DNA from 2 places in the Gordonia sp. NPDC127522 genome. Region 2 is predicted to be linked to the other one. Evidence: predicted binding sites of a transcription regulator. Region 2 holds the regulator's gene; the other holds the start of a gene.
The links. Region 2 encodes HspR, which represses chaperone genes until heat shock. Its sites were predicted from a motif close to ANNTGAGTNNNNNNNACTCANNT; they were not measured.

Region 1 (10,540 bases), on a different contig from region 2:
GATCAGTTCGGCGAAGAAGCTCCGCATCTCCATCCGGGCCAGAGCGGCGCCGAGACAGAAGTGGACGCCGTAGCCGAACGACAGATGCTTGTTGGGGAACCGGCCGATGTCGAAGGTGAACGGGTCGTCGAAGACGTCCTCGTCCCGATTGCCCGAAGTGTAGGCGAGATAGACGGATTCGCCCCTGGCGATGGGCACACCGCGCACCGAGGTGTCCTCGGCAGCGGTGCGCATGAACTCCTTCACCGGTGTGGTCCACCGGATCATCTCCTCGACCGCGGTCCCCACGAGTTCGGGCTCGTGTCGAAGTCGTTCGAGTTCACCGGGGTTCTCGATCAGCGCCCGGAGGCCGCCGGAGATCGCGTCCTTGGTGGTGTCGTGCCCGGCGCTGGCCACGATCACGTAGTACGACGCGGTGTCGACGTCGGACAGGGGCTCGCCGTCGATGAGGCCGTTGGCGATGGCCGAGGCCAGGTCCTCGGTCGGGTGAGCGCGTCGGGACGCGGTCAGCTTGTTGAAGTAGGCGAAGAAGTCCAGCAGTGTCGCCATCCGTTCCTCGAGCGTTGCCCCTCGCCGGTATTCGACGTCGTCGGCGCCGAACAACTCCTGCGTCAGTTGGTGCATCCGCGGGAAGTCCTCTTCGGGGAGGCCCAGCAGCGACAGGATCACGTACAGCGGGAAGCCGACCGCGACCTCTTCGACGAAGTCGCACTCGGGTCCGATGTCGCGCATCCGGTCGACGTAGCGCATCGCGAGCTCGTCGACGCGGGCCTGCAAGTCGCGCAGGGCTTTCGGGCGGAACCAGTCGGCGCCGATGGCGCGGACCTTGCGGTGGTGCGGGTCGTCCATGTGGATCAGGGTGCGCAGTCCGGCACCGGACTCCAGCTGAGCACGTGCCACATCGTCGGCGGCCGCGGTGGTCAACACCGGACGCGGCTCGCTGAGCCACAGGTTGTTGTCGCGCTCGATGTCCATGATGTCGGCGTGCTTGGTGATGGCGAAGAACGGCCGGTAGGGGCCGTGGTCGACGCGCGGAACCGGATTGTGTGCCCGCAAGTGGGCCATTGCGGCGTGCAGTCGCGGCTCGTCGGTGTAGGCCCTGGCGTCAGCGAAGATGTTCTCGGCGTCGTCGGTCATGCTCTTGTCCACGCTGCTTGTCGGCACCGTTGTCCTTCCGTCGAGGGGCGATCGCTGTCGAGTGTCCGATATCGGCGTGTTCCAGATCGGCGGAATGACGAACCTGACCGTATTTCGCCTGTCTCCCGTACGTGAGCAGCGTCCGACCGCCGGTAGGGTCCACGGTTTTGCGGTGGAGCCGCGGGCTGATCCACGACCGCCGGCTCCGGCCGCGGCAGTGATCGCACCACATGTTCGAGCCGTCGACGACTGGCCGAACCGCGAACCGGCGCCGACGTCAGGTCTGCCATTCGAACGACATCCGCGTCGCGGACCGGGGCAGCGAGAATCGCTCGCGATGGACCGCGATTGCCTCTCTGCTCGAAACGCACTGCCTCGCAATGGCACTGGATGCACAAGTGAGTGGCGGAAACCGGTAGTTTGGTTGGTTAACATATAAAGCACTATCGCAGAACGCAATTCGCGCCTACTCTGAGATCCGAATCAGTCGTCGACAGGTGGTTTCCATGTCCATGCCAACCGGATCGATCAACTATCCGAGACCGCCGATTGTGTCTATGCCACTACGGCAGAGGCTTGAAGGATTTCGCCAGTACCATCGCGGAGCCGAGATGTTCCGGGACGCCGTCGGGCCGGTGGCCACGGTACGAGTGGCTCCGGCCTGGATGATGGCACCGACGGTCTGGGTATCGTCGCCTCAGGGCGCGCACGATGTTCTGGGCGCACGGCGCGGCGCGGTGGACAAGGTTGCACCGACCCATGTTCAGGCGCGAAAAGTGCTCGGTCCGAACCTGTTCGATCTCGACGATCGCGCCTGGCTCCCACGGCGACGCGCGATCCAACCGGTCTTCACCAAGCAAGGAGTGCGGAACTACGCGGGCGAGATGTCGGGGGCGGCGATGACGGAGATCACCAAATGGGGCACGGCGGCAGAGGTCGACTTGGATCACGTGTCGCGCATGATCACCATCGACGCGCTCGCCCGGTCCGTTCTGGGTGCCGGGCTGGACGAGCCGGATGAAGTGGGCAGAGAGGTGCGGACTCTCATCACGATGGTCGCCGATCGATCGACACGGCCCTTGAACCCGCCCTACTGGCTGCCGACGCCGGCCAATCGGCGCGCCCATGCTGCGGCTGAACGACTCCGTGGCCGCGCAAGGGCGATCGTCCAGCGGTGTCGCGACCACCCGGACACCGGTGCTTGCCTGGTGCACGCCCTCCTCGACGCGCGTGACCCGGCGACCGGGCGTCCGCTCGACGACGACACCATCGTCGATGAACTGGTCATCTTCATCGGAGCCGGACACGAGACGACCGCGACGACCCTGGCCTACGCCCTCTGGCAGCTCGGCAGGCACCAGGACTTTCAGGATCGGGTGCGGCAGGAGGCGTCCGGCATCGGGGGAGGCGTACCGACCCCCGACGACCTCGGCGCGCTGTCGTACACGACGCAGGTCGTGCACGAGGCTCTGCGGTTGTTTCCCCCGGCGCCGGCTCTGGCCCGCATGGTGACCCAGGACCTCGTCGTCGACGGTTTTCAGGTGTCGGCCGGCCACATCGCCATCGTGGGAGTGTATGCGCTCCAACGTGATACCGATCTGTGGCCGGATCCGCTGACGTTCGATCCTGATCGATTCGAACCGACTGCGATGAAGAGCATCGATCGGTGGAGCTACCTCCCTTTCGGCGCCGGCCGTCGGTCGTGCATCGGAGACCACTTCGCGATGCTGGAGGCGGTACTCGCGTTGGCAACAATCATCCGTGAGGTCCATGTGGAGTCGCGCTCAGAGGAATTCCCGATGGCGCTCCCATTCACCGCTGTCGCGGCCGAACCGGTCATTGCCGAGGTCACGGCCCGGCCGGATCGTGGGAGGGCGGGGGCGACAGCAGTACGGGGGTGACAACAGCACGGGGTGAACCGCCAATCCGGGATGAATCGGGTGCCGAATGGCAGACCATGAGCGCCCAGGCCGAATCAGGCGAGGACACGTCCGCGTCGCCCCGTTGTGACGGCGCGACGACCGCCGACTCCACCAGCGAGTACCTGCCGATCGCCGACCACGGCGTCATCGGGGACCTGCGTACCGCGGCCGTCGTGGGAGTCGACGGTCGGATCGACTGGTTCTGTTGTCCGCGGTTCGACTCGCCGAGTGTGTTCGGCTCGCTGCTCGACGCCCGACGCGGCGGTGCCTGGACTGTGGAACCCATCGACGGAGAGGTCACCACGCGGCAGTTCTACCTCCCCGACTCCAACGTGCTCGTCACCCGCTTCCTGAGCGAGGACGGTGTCGCCGAGGTCCAGGACCTCATGCCGATCGCGCGCCCGCACGATCCCGACCATCGCACGCGGATCATCCGTCGGGTCTCCTGCGTGCGCGGCTCCGTGGAGTTCCGCGTGACGGTTGCGCCGCGGTTCGACTACGGCCGCGAGGCGCACACCGTCGTCGTCGAGAACGAACGCAGTCTCCGTTTCGAGACCGACGACCTGGTGCTGCATCTCGCCTCGACGGTCGATGTCGACACCGTCGACGACCGGGATGCACAGGCCCACTTCACCGTCGAGACCGGTCAGTGCGTGACGTTCGTCCTCGCCCCCGACCCCATCGGGTCGGAAGTGCTCGACCACGACAGTTCTCCCGCCGTCGTCGCCGCGACGGTCGCATTCTGGCAGGACTGGGTCTCGCGCTCCTCCTACACGGGCCGGTGGCGGGAGATGGTGCACCGGTCGGCGCTCACGCTCAAACTGCTCACGCACGAACCGTCAGGGGCGGTGGTGTCCGCGGTGACCGCCGCGCTCCCCGAAGAGATCGGCGGCGAACGGAACTGGGATTACCGCTACGTGTGGATCCGCGATGCCGCCTTCACGCTCTACGCGCTGTTGCGGCTGGGTTTCACCGACGAGGCGGGCGCCTTCATGGACTGGCTGACCTGCCGATTCGACGACGGCGCCGACGAATCCGGAGATCTGGGGCCGCTGCGGTTGATGTACACCGTCGACGGGGATCCGCCGCCGAAGGAGACCGAACTCGACCACTGGGAGGGTTACCGGCAGACCTCGCCGGTGTTGGTCGGAAACGCCGCCGCCGACCAGCTCCAGCTGGACATCTACGGCGAGCTCATCGACTCGGTGTACCTGTACAACAAGTACGGACCGGGGATCTCCTACGGGTCCTGGACGCATCTGTGCACGGTGGCGGGATGGCTCGTCGACAACTGGGATCGTCCGGACCAGAGCATCTGGGAGGTGCGGAGCAAGCCGCAGGACTACGTCTACTCGCGAGTGATGTCGTGGGTGGCCCTCGAGCGGATGATCCGGATGAGTCGGCAGCGCGGTCTACCGGGCGACGTCGCCGGTTGGATGAAGGCCCGCGACGACATCTTCCTGCAGATCATGGAGCGGGGCTGGAACGATGACGTGGGGGCGTTCGTCCAGACGCTCGACTCCGATCGGCTCGACGCCGCGCTGTTGCTCATCCCCGCCGTGAAGTTGTTGTCGCCCACCGATGATCGGTTCCTCCGCACGCTCGAGCGGATCGAGGAAGAACTGGTGAGCGACTCCCTGGTGTTCCGGTACGACACCGACGGCGGGCACGACGGGCTCGACGGTGCCGAGGGGACGTTCTCCCTGTGCTCGTTCTGGTATGTCGAAGCACTCACCCGCGTCGGCCGCCTGGCCGACGCCCGGCTGGCCCTGGAGAAGATGTTCACCCACGCCAATCACCTCGGCCTGTACGCCGAGCAAGTGGGCCTGACGGGGGAACAACTGGGCAACATGCCGCAGGCATTCACCCACCTCGCACTCATCAGCGCGGCCATCAATCTCGACCGACGGCTTGGTGATTGAGCCGAGCGCCACGGGATCCGGTTGCGGTTTGTACCGGTGACCGGGACAAACCGCAACCGGATCTCATGTGCGCGTTCAGATCCAGCCGGACCCGCCGCACAGGTCGTCGGCGGCCGCGGGGCCCGTGGACCCCGCCGCATACGGTTGCGGTGCGGGCGGATTCGCCAGCACCGGTGCGGCCACCTCCCACACGTGGGCGAGGCCGTCGGGTCGGGTGAACAGCGACCGATCGCCGCGCAGCACGTCGACGATGAGTCGGGCATAGGGCGACAGACCGTCGGCCACCTCGTCGAGTTGTTCGGTCATGTGCGCCACGGAGAGGTCGGTGCCGGACCCCGGTTCCTTGATCGTGACCGCCAGGTCGATGGCACCGTCGCCGGCCAGGTCGAAGGTCAGCACGGTGCCGTCCTTCGGGGTGTCGGTCAGCGGACCGTCGGCAGGGGAGCGGAACACGAGGCTGAGACGCTGGGAGCTGTGGTCGAGCATCTTGCCGGTCCGCAGCAGGAACGGGACGCCGTGCCAGCGGTCGGTGTCGACCCACAGACGCACGGCCGCGAATGTCTCCGTGGTGGAGTCCGCGGGGATGCCGTCGGTGTCGCGGTATCCCTCGTACTGGCCGAAGACCACCTCGGCGGGGTCCAGTGGTCGGAAGGCCGCGATCACCGACTCCCGCGCGTCGAGCAGGTCGTCGGCGCCGAGCGAGACCGGTGGTTCCATCGCGACTTCGGCCGCCACCTGGAACAGGTGGGTGACGATCATGTCCAGGAATGCGCCGGTGGCGTCGTAGAAGGCGGCGCGGTCGGCGATGTCGAGGGTCTCCGGTACGTCGATCTGGACTTCCGCCACGTGTTCGCGGTTCCACACCCCCGAGAACAACCCGTTGGCGAAACGGAGGACGTGCAGGTTCTGGGTGCTCTCCTTCCCCAGGAAGTGGTCGATCCGGTAGATCTGCTTCTCGTCCAGGGATTCGTGGACCGCCTCGTCGAGGGCCTGGAAACCGTCGGGGGACGTACCGAACGGCTTCTCGTAGACCACTCGAGAGCCCTCCGCGAGATCGTGCGCGGCAATGGCTTTCGTGTAGTCGACGAAGGTGGTCGGTGGGAGGGCCAGATAGTGGACCAGTTGAGCACCGTCACCGGCGGCGTCACGGGCCGCGTCGATCACCTCTGGCAGACGGCCGGGGTCGTCGACGGTGAACCCGCCGCCGGCGAAGCGGATGGTCTCGGCGAACGCTTCCCATTCGTCCGATGACACCGAACCGTCCGGACCGAATTCCTCGATCGCGTCCTTCACATGTTGCCGGAATTCATCGTCGGTCCGGTCGCCTCGTCCGTTGCCGACGAGCTGCCATCCGTCGGGGAGCAGGTCTCGCCGGTGGAGTTCGTACAACGATGGCAGGACCATCCGCTTGGCGAGATCGCCGGTCGACCCGAAGAGGATGAAGGTCACCGGCCCGGTGGAGTTGTCTGTGGTCACCCAATCCATATTGCGCGAACAGATGTGCAGAGTGCGGGATGTGTGCTGGATTCCGTTACCGATCCCGCACTGTGGATGTCAGCGGATCCTGCGCCGCCGGCCACATCTAGTCCTGCGAAAGGTCCTGGCAGGGGGAGCGCAGACACCACGGCAGGGCGTAACGCGACGGGAACGACGTACCTGTCGCCCTCGAGCGTCAGCCAGCCTTCGTCGATGTACAACTCGAGCCGACGATGGATTGCCTCGACGAGCAACTCGCTGAGTCCGAGTTTGGGAACCCAGGCGTCGATCTCGACGATACTCAGCGGTGAATCGCCGAGTCCGCTTATGACCACGCCGATCACCGACGACGAGAAGTCGATGTCGGGGTTGTATTCCCGAGGAAAGCCGGACCGAACCCAGGCGGTGAGACCCACCCGCAGCACGTCGATCCGGGGCTCTTCCCGCCACAGATGGGCCGCGCGCCCGGGACGTGCGCTCGAGGTGTTGACTTCGACGATCTCGAGGACCTGGGCAAACTCCCACAGGTCATGTAACGACGCGACGTTGCTCATGCTCTTGACGTGAGCGGGGAAGTCGATGTCGAGTCGGCGGGCGAGGTCGCGGGCATCGGCCGGTGTCAGCCACCGACTCTGCGTGGTGGGGCGGTGCGGACCCAGCCAGTCCAACAGTCCGGTGACCCGCCGGACCGGCTGTGTGCCCATGAGGGCAGCGCGTTCGGTGGCCTCGTCGACCTCCTCGATTCTCGTGGTCCGCAACTCGAGCCCGGAGACAAGGGCAAACTGCTCGGCCGCATAGCCCGATACGGCTTCGGTGCCGAGCCACATGCCGGTCTCGACCAGGTAGCGGCGCATCGTCTCGATCGCGATGGCGAGCGCTTTGGCGTCCTGCTGCTGGTTCGACTCGATGTGGCTGAGCATCGACACCATGGTGTCGACGTCGTCGGTGGTCCAGGTGAGCGGATCGAAACCGGGGTTCGTCTGCCCGACGGCGTCGAGCACGATGAACGCGTACGCCCCGATGTGGGTGACAGCTTCCTCGTCGCCGGGGAAGACTTCATCGCGGAGCCACGACTTGAATGATTCGGGAGCAACGTGTCGCCTTGCGGTGCCGAAGAGCGATACCACGTTGGAGTGGTTGCCACTGCCGGAGTCGTGTTTGCGCTTACGTTGGGCGCGCCGCTTCTTCTTGTCGCGTTCCGTCGGGGCTGTGGCGCCGGGTCCCGAGCCTGGACGGCTGTGAGGGCGGCGGATCGCCAACCTCCGACATCCTGATGCGAGTGGGCTATGTCACAAAAACATCAGACATGAGCGGAATGCACTCAACTCTGTTGGCGTTGTAGACCGCGTATGGCTCATACTTGAGCCTGTTGGACTTAAGAGAAAGGTGCACGCGAGTGGACAGCTTCACCCCCACCACCAAGACGCAGCAAGCATTGAGTTCTGCTGTGCAGGCGGCGGCCAGTGCTGGCAACCCCGACGTGCGACCGGCCCACATCCTCGTGGCACTGCTCGATCAGTCCGACGGCATCGCGTCGCCGCTGCTCAAGGCAGTGGGCGTGGACCCGTCGAGCGTTCGTGCGCAGGCCCAGGCATTGGTCGATCGCATGCCGACGGTGTCCGGCGCCAGCTCGACGCCTCAACTATCCCGCGAATCGATCGCGGCCGTCACCGCAGCCCAGCAGCTGGCCGGTGAACTCGACGACGAGTACGTCTCGACCGAGCACGTCGTCGTCGGCCTGGCGACCGGTGACTCCGACGTCGCCAAACTGCTGCACAACCTCGGTGCGACTCCGCAGGCTCTGCGCGAGGCCTTCGTCGCCGTGCGCGGCAGCGCACGGGTCACCTCCGAGGACCCCGAATCGACCTACCAGGCTCTCGAGAAGTACTCGACCGACCTGACCGCGGCCGCCCGCGAAGGCAAGCTCGACCCGGTCATCGGTCGCGACACCGAGATCCGGCGCGTCGTGCAGGTGCTCAGCCGGCGGACCAAGAACAACCCGGTCCTCATCGGTGAGCCCGGCGTCGGCAAGACCGCCATCGTCGAAGGCCTCGCCCAGCGCATCGTCGCCGGCGACGTGCCGGAGTCGTTGCGCAACAAGACCGTCATCTCCCTCGACATGGGTTCGATGGTCGCCGGTGCGAAGTACCGCGGCGAGTTCGAGGAGCGGCTCAAGGCCGTGCTCGACGAGATCAAGGGTTCGGCCGGACAGGTCATCACCTTCATCGACGAGCTGCACACGATCGTCGGAGCCGGTGCGACAGGCGATTCCGCGATGGACGCCGGCAACATGATCAAGCCGATGCTCGCCCGTGGTGAGCTGCGGCTGGTCGGTGCCACAACCCTCGAGGAGTACCGCAAGTACATCGAGAAGGACGCCGCTCTCGAGCGTCGCTTCCAGCAGGTGTACGTCGGCGAGCCGTCGGTCGAAGACGCCATCGGTATCCTCCGCGGCCTCAAGGACCGGTACGAGGTGCACCACGGCGTGCGCATCACCGACTCCGCATTGGTCGCTGCCGCATCGCTTTCCGATCGCTACATCACCTCGCGGTTCCTGCCGGACAAGGCCATCGACCTTGTCGACGAGGCCGCGTCGCGGTTGCGGATGGAGATCGACTCGCGCCCCGTCGAGATCGACGAGGTCGAGCGGATCGTCCGCCGTCTCGAAGTCGAGGAGGTCGCCTTGCAGAAGGAGACCGACGCGGCGTCGAAGGAGCGGCTCGAGAAGCTGCGCGCCGAACTCGCCGACCAGAAGGAGAAGCTCAACGAGCTCTCCGCCCGGTGGCAGTCGGAGAAGACCGCGATCGACGCGGTCCGAGACCTCAAGGAGGAGCTGGAAAGGCTTCGCGGCGAGGCTGATCGCGCGGAGCGCGACGGTGATCTCGGACGCGCCGCCGAGCTGCGGTACGGTCGCGTCCCCGGACTGGAGAAGGAACTCGAGGCCGCGATCGAGAAGACCGGCACGGATCCGTCTCAGGATGTGATGCTGCAGGAGGAGGTCGGACCCGACGACGTGGCCCAGGTCGTGTCGGCGTGGACCGGAATCCCGGCCGGACGCATGCTCGAAGGCGAGACCGCCAAGCTGCTGCGCATGGAAGAGGAACTGGGACAACGGGTCATCGGCCAGAAGGACGCGGTGCAGGCGGTGTCCGACGCGGTGCGTCGTGCCCGCGCGGGCGTCGCGGACCCGAACCGGCCGCTCGGCTCGTTCATGTTCCTCGGCCCCACCGGCGTCGGCAAGACCGAACTCGCCAAGGCGCTTGCCGAGTTCCTGTTCGACGACGAGCGGGCGATGGTCCGCATCGACATGAGCGAGTACGGCGAGAAGCACAGCGTGGCACGGCTCGTCGGTGCTCCGCCCGGCTACGTCGGGTACGAGGCCGGCGGTCAGCTGACCGAGGCGGTGCGGCGTCGTCCGTACACGGTGGTCCTGTTCGACGAGATCGAGAAGGCCCACCCGGACGTGTTCGACGTGCTGCTGCAGGTGCTGGACGAAGGTCGCCTGACCGACGGCCAGGGCCGGACGGTGGACTTCCGCAACACCATCCTGATCCTCACCTCGAACCTCGGTGCGGGTGGCGACAAGGATCACGTGATGATGGCGGTGCGGTCGGCGTTCAAGCCAGAGTTCATCAACCGTCTCGACGACGTGGTGATCTTCGACGCCCTGAGCCCGGAGGAACTGGTGTCGATCGTCGACATCCAGCTCGGCCAGCTCAAGAAGCGCCTGGCGCAGCGTCGCCTCGACCTCGAGGTGTCGACCAAGGCCAAGGAATGGCTGGGCGCACGCGGATTCGACCCGCTGTACGGTGCTCGCCCGCTGCGCCGGCTGGTGCAGCAGGCCATCGGTGACCAGCTCGCCAAGCAACTGCTCGCCGGAGACATCCGCGACGGGGACGTGGTGCCGGTCAACGTCAGTGCTGACGGCGAATCGTTGGTACTCGGCTGAGTTCGTGAATGACAAGTGAATGACAAGGGACCCATCCTTCGGGATGGGTCCCTTTGTCTGCGTCGGCTACGGATGTGGGAAGCGGTCGAGGTTGTCCTCTACCCACAGGCGCAATGCGTCCAGCGGCCCGGCGG
Region 2 (10,540 bases):
GCGATCGCGACGCTCGCCGACGAGACCTCGGTGCGCGCGCTCGCCGAACGCATCCGTGCGCGGCGCATCACGATCCCCAGTGGCGCGACCGCGACGATGAGCCTGGGGATCGCCGTGGGGGTCACTCCGGGCGGCCACATGTCCGCCGACGACGCCGACGCCTTCATCCGGCACGAGTTCGATGTCGCCGATGAAGCGCTCTTCCACGCCAAGGCCGCAGGCCGCGACGCCTATGTGGTGGCGGGGCGCACCGCGGCCTCCCGGTCCACCGGAGGACGCCAGGCTACAACAGCACGCCCGGGTTCAGCAGACCGTCGGGGTCGAGAGCCTGCTTGATCCGAGCCGTCAGTTCCATGACGTCGGGCCCCACCTGGTCGGGCAGCCAGCCCTTCTTCAGTCGTCCCACCCCGTGCTCGCCGGTGATGGTGCCGCCCAACTCGATCGCGAGGTCCATGATCTGACCGAAGGCCACCTGGGCGCGCTTCGCCTCGTCCACATCGGCGGGGTCGAAGACGATCAGCGGGTGCGTGTTGCCGTCGCCGGCGTGGGCGATCACCGAGATCATCACCCGGTTCCCGGCCGCGATCTCGGCGACACCGTCGATGAGGTCGGGCAACGAGGGCAGCGGTACGCCGACGTCCTCGAGCAGCAACGATCCCAGCTTCTCCACCGCCGGGATCGCCGCACGGCGGGCCGCGGTGAACGCCTCGCCCTCGACGGGGTCGTCGGTCGCGAAGACCTCGCCGGCGCCGTTCGTCTCAAACGCCTTCCGGATGAACTCGACCTCGGCCGCACCGGCCGCACCAGGGGCGTCGGACTGGGCGACGAGGAGCGCGCCGGCCTTCCGGTCGAGGCCCATCCGCAACAGGTCCTCGACGGCGTTGATCGCGACCGAGTCCATGAACTCGAGCATCGCAGGACGCATGTCCCCGGTCACCGCCAACACCGCCCGGCTGGCGTCGTGCACCGAACCGAACACACCGACGACGGTGCTGGCCGGGCCCTGCGGTGGCAACAGCCGCAAGGTGACCTCAGTGATGATCCCGAGAAGCCCCTCGCTGCCCACGAACAGCTTGGTCAGCGGCAGGCCCGCGGAGTCCTTGAGCTGCTTGCCGCCGACGCGTACCGCCCGGCCGTCGGCCAGCACCACCTCGAGGCCCAGGACGTAGTCCGTGGTGACGCCGTACTTGACGCAGCACAGCCCGCCGGCGTTGGTGGCGACGTTCCCCCCGATCGAGCAGATCTCGAACGACGACGGGTCCGGCGGATACCACAGACCCGACGCGGCGGCCGCGGCCTTCACCTCCGAGTTGAACAGTCCGGGTTGCACGACCGCGGTGCGCGTCGCCGGGTCGACGTCGATGTCCCGCATCTTCTCGGTGGAGAGCATGATCGCGCCGTCGACGGCCGTCGACCCGCCCGACAGACTGGTACCCGCACCCCGCGTGATGACCGGGACACCGTTGGCGGCACACCAGCGGACGGTGTCCTGCACTTCGGCGGTGGTGGTCGGCCGAACCAGCGCGAGCGGGGTGCCGGCCGTCGGATCGGCGGCACGGTCCTGCCGGTAGCCGGCCAGGATGTCGGCGTCGGTGACCACCATGCCGTTGGGGAGGGAAGCGGCCAGCGAACTCGGGTCGACACTCATCTGTTCAGAGTATTCGCAGACCGAACGACCACGGTTTCAGATTGATACATGGCCGGAAACGCCGGGCACCGCGACAATGAGCAACGTGAACGATTTCAACGCGACCGTCATCAACGAGTTCCGCTCCAACAACGGGCATGTGGACACCGCCGGCTTCGGCAAGAACCTGGTGCTCCTGCACACGCTGGGCGCCAAGTCCGGCGAGCCGCGGATCAGTCCCCTGTTCGCCCTGCCCGACGCCGACAGCTGGCTGGTGATCGGCTCGTACGCCGGTTCGCCGAAGGCCCCGGCGTGGGTGCACAACCTGCGGGCCCATCCCGAATCGGTCGCCGTGGAGGCACCGGCGGAGAACGGCGTCGAACGGCTCGACACCGCGGTGACCGAAGTCGAGGGTGACGACTGGGAACCCGCGTGGCAGAAGTTCATCTCGGCATCCGAGCAGTTCCTGAAGTACACCGAGACCGCGCAGGGCCGGCGGTTCCCGATCTTCAAGCTGACACCGGCTCGCTGACCCCGGCTCGCGGGCACCGCGGTTACCGCGGCCGGCCCTCGAACGCCACTACCCTGGCAGGGTGTTCGAGGTTGGCGAGAGCGTGGCCGGCTTCACCATCGACGACTTCCTCGGTGGCGGGGCGAGCGCAGATGTGTTCCGGGTCCATCGCACCGGCGACGACGGGGGCCCGTCGTGCGATGGGCCGCTGGCCCTGAAGGTCCTGCACCCGAACGCGTCCGACCACGCGCGGGTCCGGGAGCGCTTCGAACGGGAATTCGGGATCGCGTCGCTGCTCGACCATCCGCACATCGTGCGCATGATCGAGCACGGCGAGATCGCCTCGCCGCGCGGGTCGCTCGGGCCGCGGCACCTGCCGTCGATGTGGCTGACCATGCAGTACATCGGCGGCCCCGCGGCGACCGCCCTCGTCCCCGAGCGCGGCGACGAGCCGGACATGGACACCATCCTGCGGGTGGCGATGCAGATCGCCGATGCGCTCGATTACGCACACGCCCAGGACATCCTGCACCGGGACGTCAAACCCGCGAACATCCTGCTCTCCTGCAACCCCGGGCCGCGATCGGACGGTGCCGGCCCCGCCGGTACCGATCCCCCCGACGCCTACCTCTCGGACTTCGGGATCGCCCAGTTCCTCGACGACACCCGTCCACTCGCGCGCAACGGTCGTGTGCAGGGTTCCATCGGCTACGCCTCGCCCGAACTACTGCAGGCCCAGAAGCTCACCCCGGCAACCGATTTCTACGCATTCGCGTGCACGCTCGTCGAACTCATCACGGGCACACCGCCGTATCCGCGGAACACCGCTTTCGCGATCACCTATGCCCACCTCAACGACGACCCGCCGAAACTCACCCGACGCCGCCCCTGGCTGCCGTCGGCGATGAACTCGATCTTCGCCAAGGCGCTGGCGAAGTCACCGGAGGACCGGTATCCCTCGTGCACCGCCCTCGTCGAGATCCTGACCCGGCTCATGCGGGACGTGCCCGTGCCGGAGTCGCCGCAACGCTCGACCTGGTGGCCCCGCGGCCGGTGAGCGGTCAACCCGCCGCGTCATCGATCGTATAGACACGAACAGCGGTGTCGCGGAAGATCTTCCGCAGAGCCTCCGAACCCCACTGGGACACACAGTCGACGAGCGCGCCGACCAGCACGTCGACCGCGGCGTTCGGCCGATCGATCGGATAGTTGGACCCGAACATGATGCGGTCCGACCCGAAATGGGTGACGATGTGCTCGACGAAGGGACCGATCATCTCGGCGAGCGTGGCCTGACCGCCGATGTTGCCCCACCGTTCGTGACCGTAACCCAGTATCGGCATCGCCAGACCCGACAGCTTGACGACGACGTTGCGGTGGTTCGCGAGGGTCGTCATCCGTTCTCGCCACAATCGCCAGATGTCCGCGCGCGCAGCGGCTGTCGCGCCGGTGCGGACACCGACGGGACCGAAGACCCCCGCCGGGATGCCGAAGTGGTCGAGGACGATCGTCGTGTCCGGGTACTCCCGGGCCAGCAGGATGACGTCGTACAGCTGATGGGAGTACACCGACGCCTCGAAGACCAGATCGCGGCTCGCGAGTTCGGCGAACCCCTCGAGGAACGCCGTCGAGGACAGCAGGTTGTCGGTGTCCCCGCCATCGCGGACGCGCGGATCAGGATGTCGGGACGCGACGATGCGGATGCCGCGGAACCGCGGGGAGGCCGCGAACTGTTCGTCGAGCATGGTCGCGAACGTGCGGGTCCGCGGATCGCCGTGCGAGATGACGGCGCCGAGGCGGGGGGTGCCGGCCTGGCCGAACGGCAGGCTCTCGAGATATCGGGTCTCCTCGACGGCGGTGCTGTCCACCGGGGGCTCCGCGGCGTCGGCGACCTCGCGGCGCCAATGCGACTCGACGTGCACCACCGTGTCGATCGGTACCCCCACCACGGTCGGCACCAGCGCCGCATCCGTGGCGTACTGACGCGGCTCGTAGGTCCGGGCCACGGTGCGCGGGGTCAGGATGTACTCGCGGTCGGCGCGCGAGACCACGAGCGGGAACACCCGGTCACCCAAGGTGGGGACGAACCCGTACATCCGCGACGCCCGCGTGGCCGCCCACGGGGTGCGCCGCGGGTTCCAGTGCTGCACATGGGCATCAACGATGCCCGTGAGGACCCCTTCGAGGGACGTCATCCCCGTACCTTGCCATACCTCATCACTGTCCGACATGGGATGCCGGATCATGAATTGTGCCGTGTTGAGGACTATCTTGAACCGGGCGGGGAGACGAGCCGCGACGGAGGTGTGATCTTTTCGAGATGGCGACACATACGCGCCACGCGCTGCATCAGCTGCGGACGGCTGTCAATCGGCAACCCGACCGGTTCGTCACCAACGTCTACACCCGGATGTTCGCGATCGATCCCGACCTGCGTGACCTGTTCGGGGTATCGATGGCGGCCCAGCGAGTGGCCTTCCATCGGGTCATCGACCATGTGCTGGAAGCGATCCCGGCCGAGTCGGGTCACGCCGAACTCGTGGAGTTCCTCGCGCAGCTCGGACGCGACCATCGCAAGTTCGGGGTCGAGCCCGAGCATTACCACGTGATGTACGCCGCCCTGATGGGCGAGTTCGGCAGCCTCATGGCCGGTTACTGGGACGCCGAGACCGAACAGACCGTCTCGCAGGCGATGATGCTGGTCACCGGGGTCATGCGGGGCGCGGCCGAGAGCGCGACCCATCCCGCGCGCTGGACCGCCGAGGTCGTCGAGAAATACCGGATCACCCGGGACCTCGCGGTCGTCCGACTCCTCGCCCACTCGCCGCTCACGTTCAACACGGGCCAGTACCTCGAGGTGCACACCCCGCAATGGCCCAAGCAGTGGCGCAATCTCTCCCCCGCCATCCCGCCCAACCCGGCCGGTGAACTGGAGTTCCACGTGCGTGCGATCCCCCGTGGAACGGTCAGCACCGCGATCGTGAGCGAGACCAGCATCGGCGATGTGTGGACCCTCGCCCAGGGGCACGGGACGCTTCACGTCGACCGCGACAGCAAGGTCCTCATGGTGGCGGGCGGGACCGGGCTCGCACCGCTGCGGGCGTTGTTGATCGAGATGTCCATGCGCGCGGATTCGCCGGAGACGCACATCTTCTACGGCATGCGCTACCCGGGCGAGCTCTACGACCTGACCGTCCTGCGCCGCATCGCGTCGACCAATCCCTGGCTGCGGGTCACCGCCGTGTCCCAGGAGGAGAGCGATCCGTGGTGGATCAACGCGGTGGCGACACCCGCCGAGCTCGGCATCGACCACGAGATCGGCACCCTCGCCGACGTCGTGGCCCGGTCCGGTGACTGGCAGGACCGCCAGGTGCTCATCGCGGGATCACCGCAGATGATCGAGAACACCCGACGCACGCTGATCATCGCGGGCGTCCGGGCCAGCCGCATCCAGCACGACCCGGTGTTCTGACCCGGCACCAGCGTTGACTCCCCCGAACCGGTTGCGACTCAGGGGACTTCGAGGCTCGGCTCGCCGCCGGCCGGAGCCGTGACCGTTTCGGTCTCGGTCACGGTGTACGTCTCGGGAGCCGACTCGGTCACCGTCTCCGTTCGAGTGACCGGACGCGGGGTGCTGGTGACCGTCGTCGTGCGGACGGAGGTTTCCGTTGCGGTCTCGGTAACCGTCGCCTCCTCGGTCGAGGTGACCGCTGCCGGTGTCTCGGTCACGGTGACGGGCGCCGGTTCGGCGACCGTCGACTCGGCGGTGAGAATCAGCGTCATCCCGACGGCGGCCAGGAACACGGCCGCGCCGATGGCGGCGCCGACGAACCACCAGCGACGTCCCGTCGACGTCCGCGGGGCGACGGGGGGTGCTGCCGCGGCTACCACCGCGGCGTCGGCCGCACCGAGGGCCGAGGCCAGCGCCGGGTTGTCCGCGACCGTGACCGGGCGTTGCGCCGCGTACTCGAAGGCCGGCGCGATGCCGGGTAGTTGCGCGCCGGGGCCGACCACGATGACCGACGTGATGTCACGCCCGCGCGGCAGGCGGGTGACCGCCGACGCGAGTCGGGTCGCCGCGTCGGGGTCGGTGACCGAGGCGACCTCGCCCGGCGAGAAGTCGGTCGTGCCGAGGACGGCGCCGGAGGACGTGTCGACGGTGGCGAGGGTCGTGCCGGCGGCCGGCGCGGCATCGCGATCCAGGTCGACGACGGCCACCACCCCACCGCGCGTCGAATGGGTGCACGCGATCTCGGCGAGAGCAGCGGCGTACCCGGTGACGACGACCTTGCCCGACCAGGACGGCCCGGTGCCCGCGCCCGCCGCGAAGACGCGGGCCAGGTGGTCGCGGACGTCGGCGCGCGACGCCGAGATGCCGATCCGGTCGACCTCGACCGGGACCGAATCGACGAGTTCGACGATCGCGGCCTCGGCACCGGCGGCCGATGCATCGGGGAGATCGACGAGGTTGCTCGCCAGGATGTGTCCGTCCGCGTCCCGGACCACCGAACTGATCTGGTCGTCGACGACGGAGATACCCAGGACCACGAACCCCGGCATCGGACCGTTCCCCGGTACCTCGGACATGGTTCACCTCCCGTCGCCGACCTGCTGTGGCGTTCTGACCCGCAAGCCTAGCGGCTGGGTGGCGGACACCGTACACCCGGTTGTGCCCGGTGGACCGCTCAGATCGGTTCGGCGGGATGCTGGGTGTAGGCCGCGTCGCGGACCGCCTCGTCGGTTTCCAGGCCCGCGCCCAGTGCTCCGCCGACGGTGGCGAGTGAACAGGTCAGCCAGGCGACCTCCAGGTAATCGGTGAAGCCGGCCGGGTGGTCGAGCGTCGCACCGAAGACCTGCGGCACCACCAGGCAGAGCGCGCCGATGGCGGACAGGACGAACAGCGCCGCGTAGAAGGCGGCGACGCCGAGCACCACCGTGATCACGGTGACGATGTTGAACAGCGCCACCTGTTCTCGCGTCTGACGGGAACTCCCCCGTTCCCAGAGGTCGGCCCCGATGATCAGCGTCGCGGTGATGGCGATGATCGAGCCGAGCGCGACCCCGGTCAGCCGGATCCCGCCGAAAGTGTCTGCGAGCAACCAGATGTCGGCGGTCACCAGCGCGAATACCCCGGCCGCGATCGCCCCGGTGAGTGCGCGGCTGAGGCCGAGCGCCAGCCGCCACGGGCGGTTGGCGCGCACCATGCCGGTGAGCAGACGCAGGTTCCCGGTCAGCACACGTGCGGTGAAGGCGGTGCCCGCCTCGTCGACGTCGGTCCCGAGCTGCCGGACGCGATGGCGGAGCGCCGACCGCGCCGGCGACTTCTGGTGTTCGCGGAGGTCGTCGGCGTCGGCGCCGAGGAGTTGCCCGACGAGTCCGGTGATGATGCCGCGTGCCCGTTGCCGTACACCGGTCGCGCCGAGTGCCGGCACCGAGAGGACCGCGACGCCGTGCACCGCGTTGGCATGCGCCACGACCGGGCGTTTGCCGACGTGCAGCGGCAGGTCGGTCAGACAGAGCACCAGATCCCATTCGTGTTCGAGCAGAAGGTCTCTGGTGGCGTCGACGATCTCGGCGTCACCGGCCGGTGGTTGGACGACGCCGGCCTCGAGGAGCTCGAGCTGCCAGCGGGCGCCGGGAAAGGTCGTCTGGATGTGGTCGGTCAGATCGGCCTCGACCAGCTTGCGGGCGAGACCGATCGCCTGGCCCGGCGCGGCGACGACGCCGAGGACGACGACGGGTTCATCCGGGGAACCGGGTTCGGGTGTGTGACCGGCGGAGGAGTCCATCGGCGGTCGGCGCGTTCAGGCGAACCGGGCCGCGAGCGCCCGGAGGGTGCCCTCTATCCCCTTGCCGTTCTTCTTGTCGTAGCCGATGAGCTCCATGATCTTCGGTACCCGGAGCGTCGAGTAGTCGAAGGTCTCGGTGACGGCCGTGGTGGTCGGCGAGGTCGACTCGAGCTCCCACCGCCAGCGGTGCCCCATCGGGTGCTGCCATTCGACGACCCGGCCGGGTTCGAAGTCGGTGACGGTCGAGGTGATCTTGTACGGCACGCCGTACTGCTTCATCCCGACACTGAAACGCGCCCCGCGGGTCAGCGTCTCGGGCCCGTCCACGGGGGTGTCGCGGACGGTGCCGGAACCGTCGAGCTCCGGATGCCGATGGGGGTTCGACACGAGCGCGAACACATCGGCGACCGGGGCGTTCACGACGACCCGGCGCGAGACCTTGTGCGGGCCGGAGTCGACGGTGGTGACGGGTTCAGAAGCCATACGCTCAACGGTACGCACGTCCGTGGGCTCGGCGAAACCAAGCAGGTGGTCAGTCGGTGGTGCGATTGCGTCGCGGCTGCCAGACGACCAGGGCGTTGGTGCGCGGCACGGGGACGAGTTCGCCGCCGCGGCGGGTCCGCGACCTCTGCACCTCGTCGGTCAGCTCCCGCACGCGGTGCTGGAGCGCCTCGACCTGATTGCTCAGGTCGATGATGCGTTTGATGCCCGCGAGGTTGACGCCTTCCTCCTGCGAGAGACGCTGGATCTCGCGCAGGAGCTCGACGTCGCGGGACGAGTAGCGGCGACCGCCGCCACTCGTCCGTTGCGGGGTGACCAGGCCCAGGCGGTCATACGTCCGCAGGGTCTGGGCGTGCATGCCGGCGAGTTCGGCGGCCACCGAGATCAGGAAGGTCGCACCGTCGCCGTCGAAGTTGCTCGCACCGGCCATGACTCATCGCCCCCAGTCCGCCCGCGGGTCGAAACCGCTTGCCCGCTCGGCCTGGTCGTAGGCGCGCATCGCCTCGACCGCGGCCTCGTCGAGCTTGTTCGGAACCGCGACCTTGACGGTGACGAGCAGGTCGCCCGCCCCGCCGGAGCGCTTGGGCACTCCACGACCGCGCACGCGCAGCGTGCGGCCGTCGGTGGTGTTCGGCGGGATCTTCACCCCGACCGAACCCTCCAGGGTCGGAACCGACACCGTCGCTCCGAGAACGAGTTCGGAGATCCGCACCGGCAGCTGCACCCGAAGGTCGTTGCCGCTACGGGTGAACTGCTTGTGCGGGGTCACGTGCACGACGACGTAGAGGTCACCCGACGGGGCGCCACGACGGCCGGCCTCGCCCTGCCCGGCGAGCCGGATGCGTTGACCGTCCTCGACGCCGGCGGGGATCCGGACGTTGATGGTGCGCGCGCGGACCTTCACGCCGCTGCCGTCGCAATCGGTGCACGGGTCATCGATCCGCGATCCGGTGCCCTGGCAGTCCTGGCAGGGCTCGCTGAATCCGAACGCGCCCTGGTTGCGGCTCACGAAGCCGGAACCGTTGCAGTTCGCGCACACCCGCGGACTGGTCCCGGGCTTGGCGCCCGAGCCGTGGCAGGTGGTGCAGGGCGACGGACTCGTCACCCGCAGGGGGACGGTCGTGCCGAGCGCGGCGTCGGAGAACGAGAGCGTCGTCTCGGTCTCGAGGTCCTTGCCTCGACGCGGCCGGCTCGCCGTCGAAGTACGTTGCGTTCCGCCACCGCGGTTGAACAGGCCGTCGAAGATGTCGCCGAAACCGCCACCGCCGCCGCCGGTCTGCGCCCCGCCGAACAGGTCGCCGAGGTCGAAATCGCTACCGCCGCCGGTGGTGTAGGTGGTTCCCCCGCCGGGGAAGCCACCCGGGAAGCCATTGCCGCCGCCGCGGAATCGTCCGCCGGCGAACATGGCGCGTGTCTCGTCGTACTCCTTGCGCTTCTCGGCATCCCCGAGGACGCTGTGGGCTTCGGACACCCGCTTGAAGCGCTCTTCGGCCGCGCTGTCACCCGGATTCGCATCCGGATGCAGCTCGCGCGCGAGCTTGCGGTAGGCCTTCTTGATCTCTTCAGCCGAAGCGTCAGAAGCAACGCCCAGGTCCTTGTAGAAGTCGTGTTCTAACCACTCACGTTGTGGTGCCACCAGACGTCACCTCCTTGAGTTCTGTTGTCTGGATGAATGTCTTGTCTCTTGATGAATGTCTTGGGAAGAACCTGAGGTGCGAGGCTCGCGGACTGCGCTCCTCGCACCTCAGGGTCGACGGTCGTTCTATTGTGCACCGGGCGCGTCGCCCGCGGGAGCGGGATCGGTGACCGTCACCATCGCGGTGCGGATCACCTTCTCGCCCAGGCGGTAGCCGCATCGGTACACCGATCCGATCACCGGGTTCGCGCCGGTGCCGTCGTGCTGCACGGCTTCGTGGAGTTCGGGATCGAACTCGTCACCCGCCGCACCGAAGGCCACGAGACCTTCGGCGGCCAGCACACCGGTCAGCTTGTCGGCGACCGCACGCAGCGGACCGCTGTCGAGGTCGCCGTGTTCACGGGCACGGTCGAGGTCGTCGACGATCGGCAGCAGTTTGTCGATCAGGATCTGCTTGCCGTAGGCGACCGAACCCT

Region 1: the regulator HspR is predicted to act here: its motif matches at 7,762-7,784, upstream of clpB (ATP-dependent chaperone ClpB).

The regions. Positions count from the first base shown of each region.
Region 1 is NZ_JBHXVK010000010.1:106,941-117,480, reverse strand. It holds gene ACFVHY_RS16530 (cytochrome P450) at 1-1,137, opposite strand, end outside; gene ACFVHY_RS16525 (cytochrome P450) at 1,644-3,038, shown strand; gene ACFVHY_RS16520 (glycoside hydrolase family 15 protein) at 3,095-4,981, shown strand; gene ACFVHY_RS16515 (glucose-6-phosphate dehydrogenase (NADP(+))) at 5,057-6,457, opposite strand; gene ACFVHY_RS16510 (hypothetical protein) at 6,454-7,716, opposite strand; gene clpB (ATP-dependent chaperone ClpB) at 7,854-10,406, shown strand; gene ACFVHY_RS16500 (winged helix-turn-helix transcriptional regulator) at 10,473-10,540, opposite strand, start outside.
Region 2 is NZ_JBHXVK010000008.1:32,902-43,441, reverse strand. It holds gene ACFVHY_RS14730 (diguanylate cyclase) at 1-336, shown strand, start outside; gene ACFVHY_RS14725 (FAD-binding oxidoreductase) at 284-1,648, opposite strand; gene ACFVHY_RS14720 (nitroreductase/quinone reductase family protein) at 1,734-2,159, shown strand; gene ACFVHY_RS14715 (serine/threonine-protein kinase) at 2,221-3,195, shown strand; gene ACFVHY_RS14710 (amidohydrolase family protein) at 3,200-4,333, opposite strand; partial or broken gene ACFVHY_RS14705 (FAD-binding oxidoreductase) at 4,447-5,610, shown strand; gene ACFVHY_RS14700 (hypothetical protein) at 5,649-6,725, opposite strand; gene ACFVHY_RS14695 (hypothetical protein) at 6,824-7,927, opposite strand; gene ACFVHY_RS14690 (SRPBCC family protein) at 7,943-8,410, opposite strand; gene ACFVHY_RS14685 (heat shock protein transcriptional repressor HspR) at 8,460-8,858, opposite strand; gene dnaJ (molecular chaperone DnaJ) at 8,862-10,064, opposite strand; gene grpE (nucleotide exchange factor GrpE) at 10,191-10,540, opposite strand, start outside.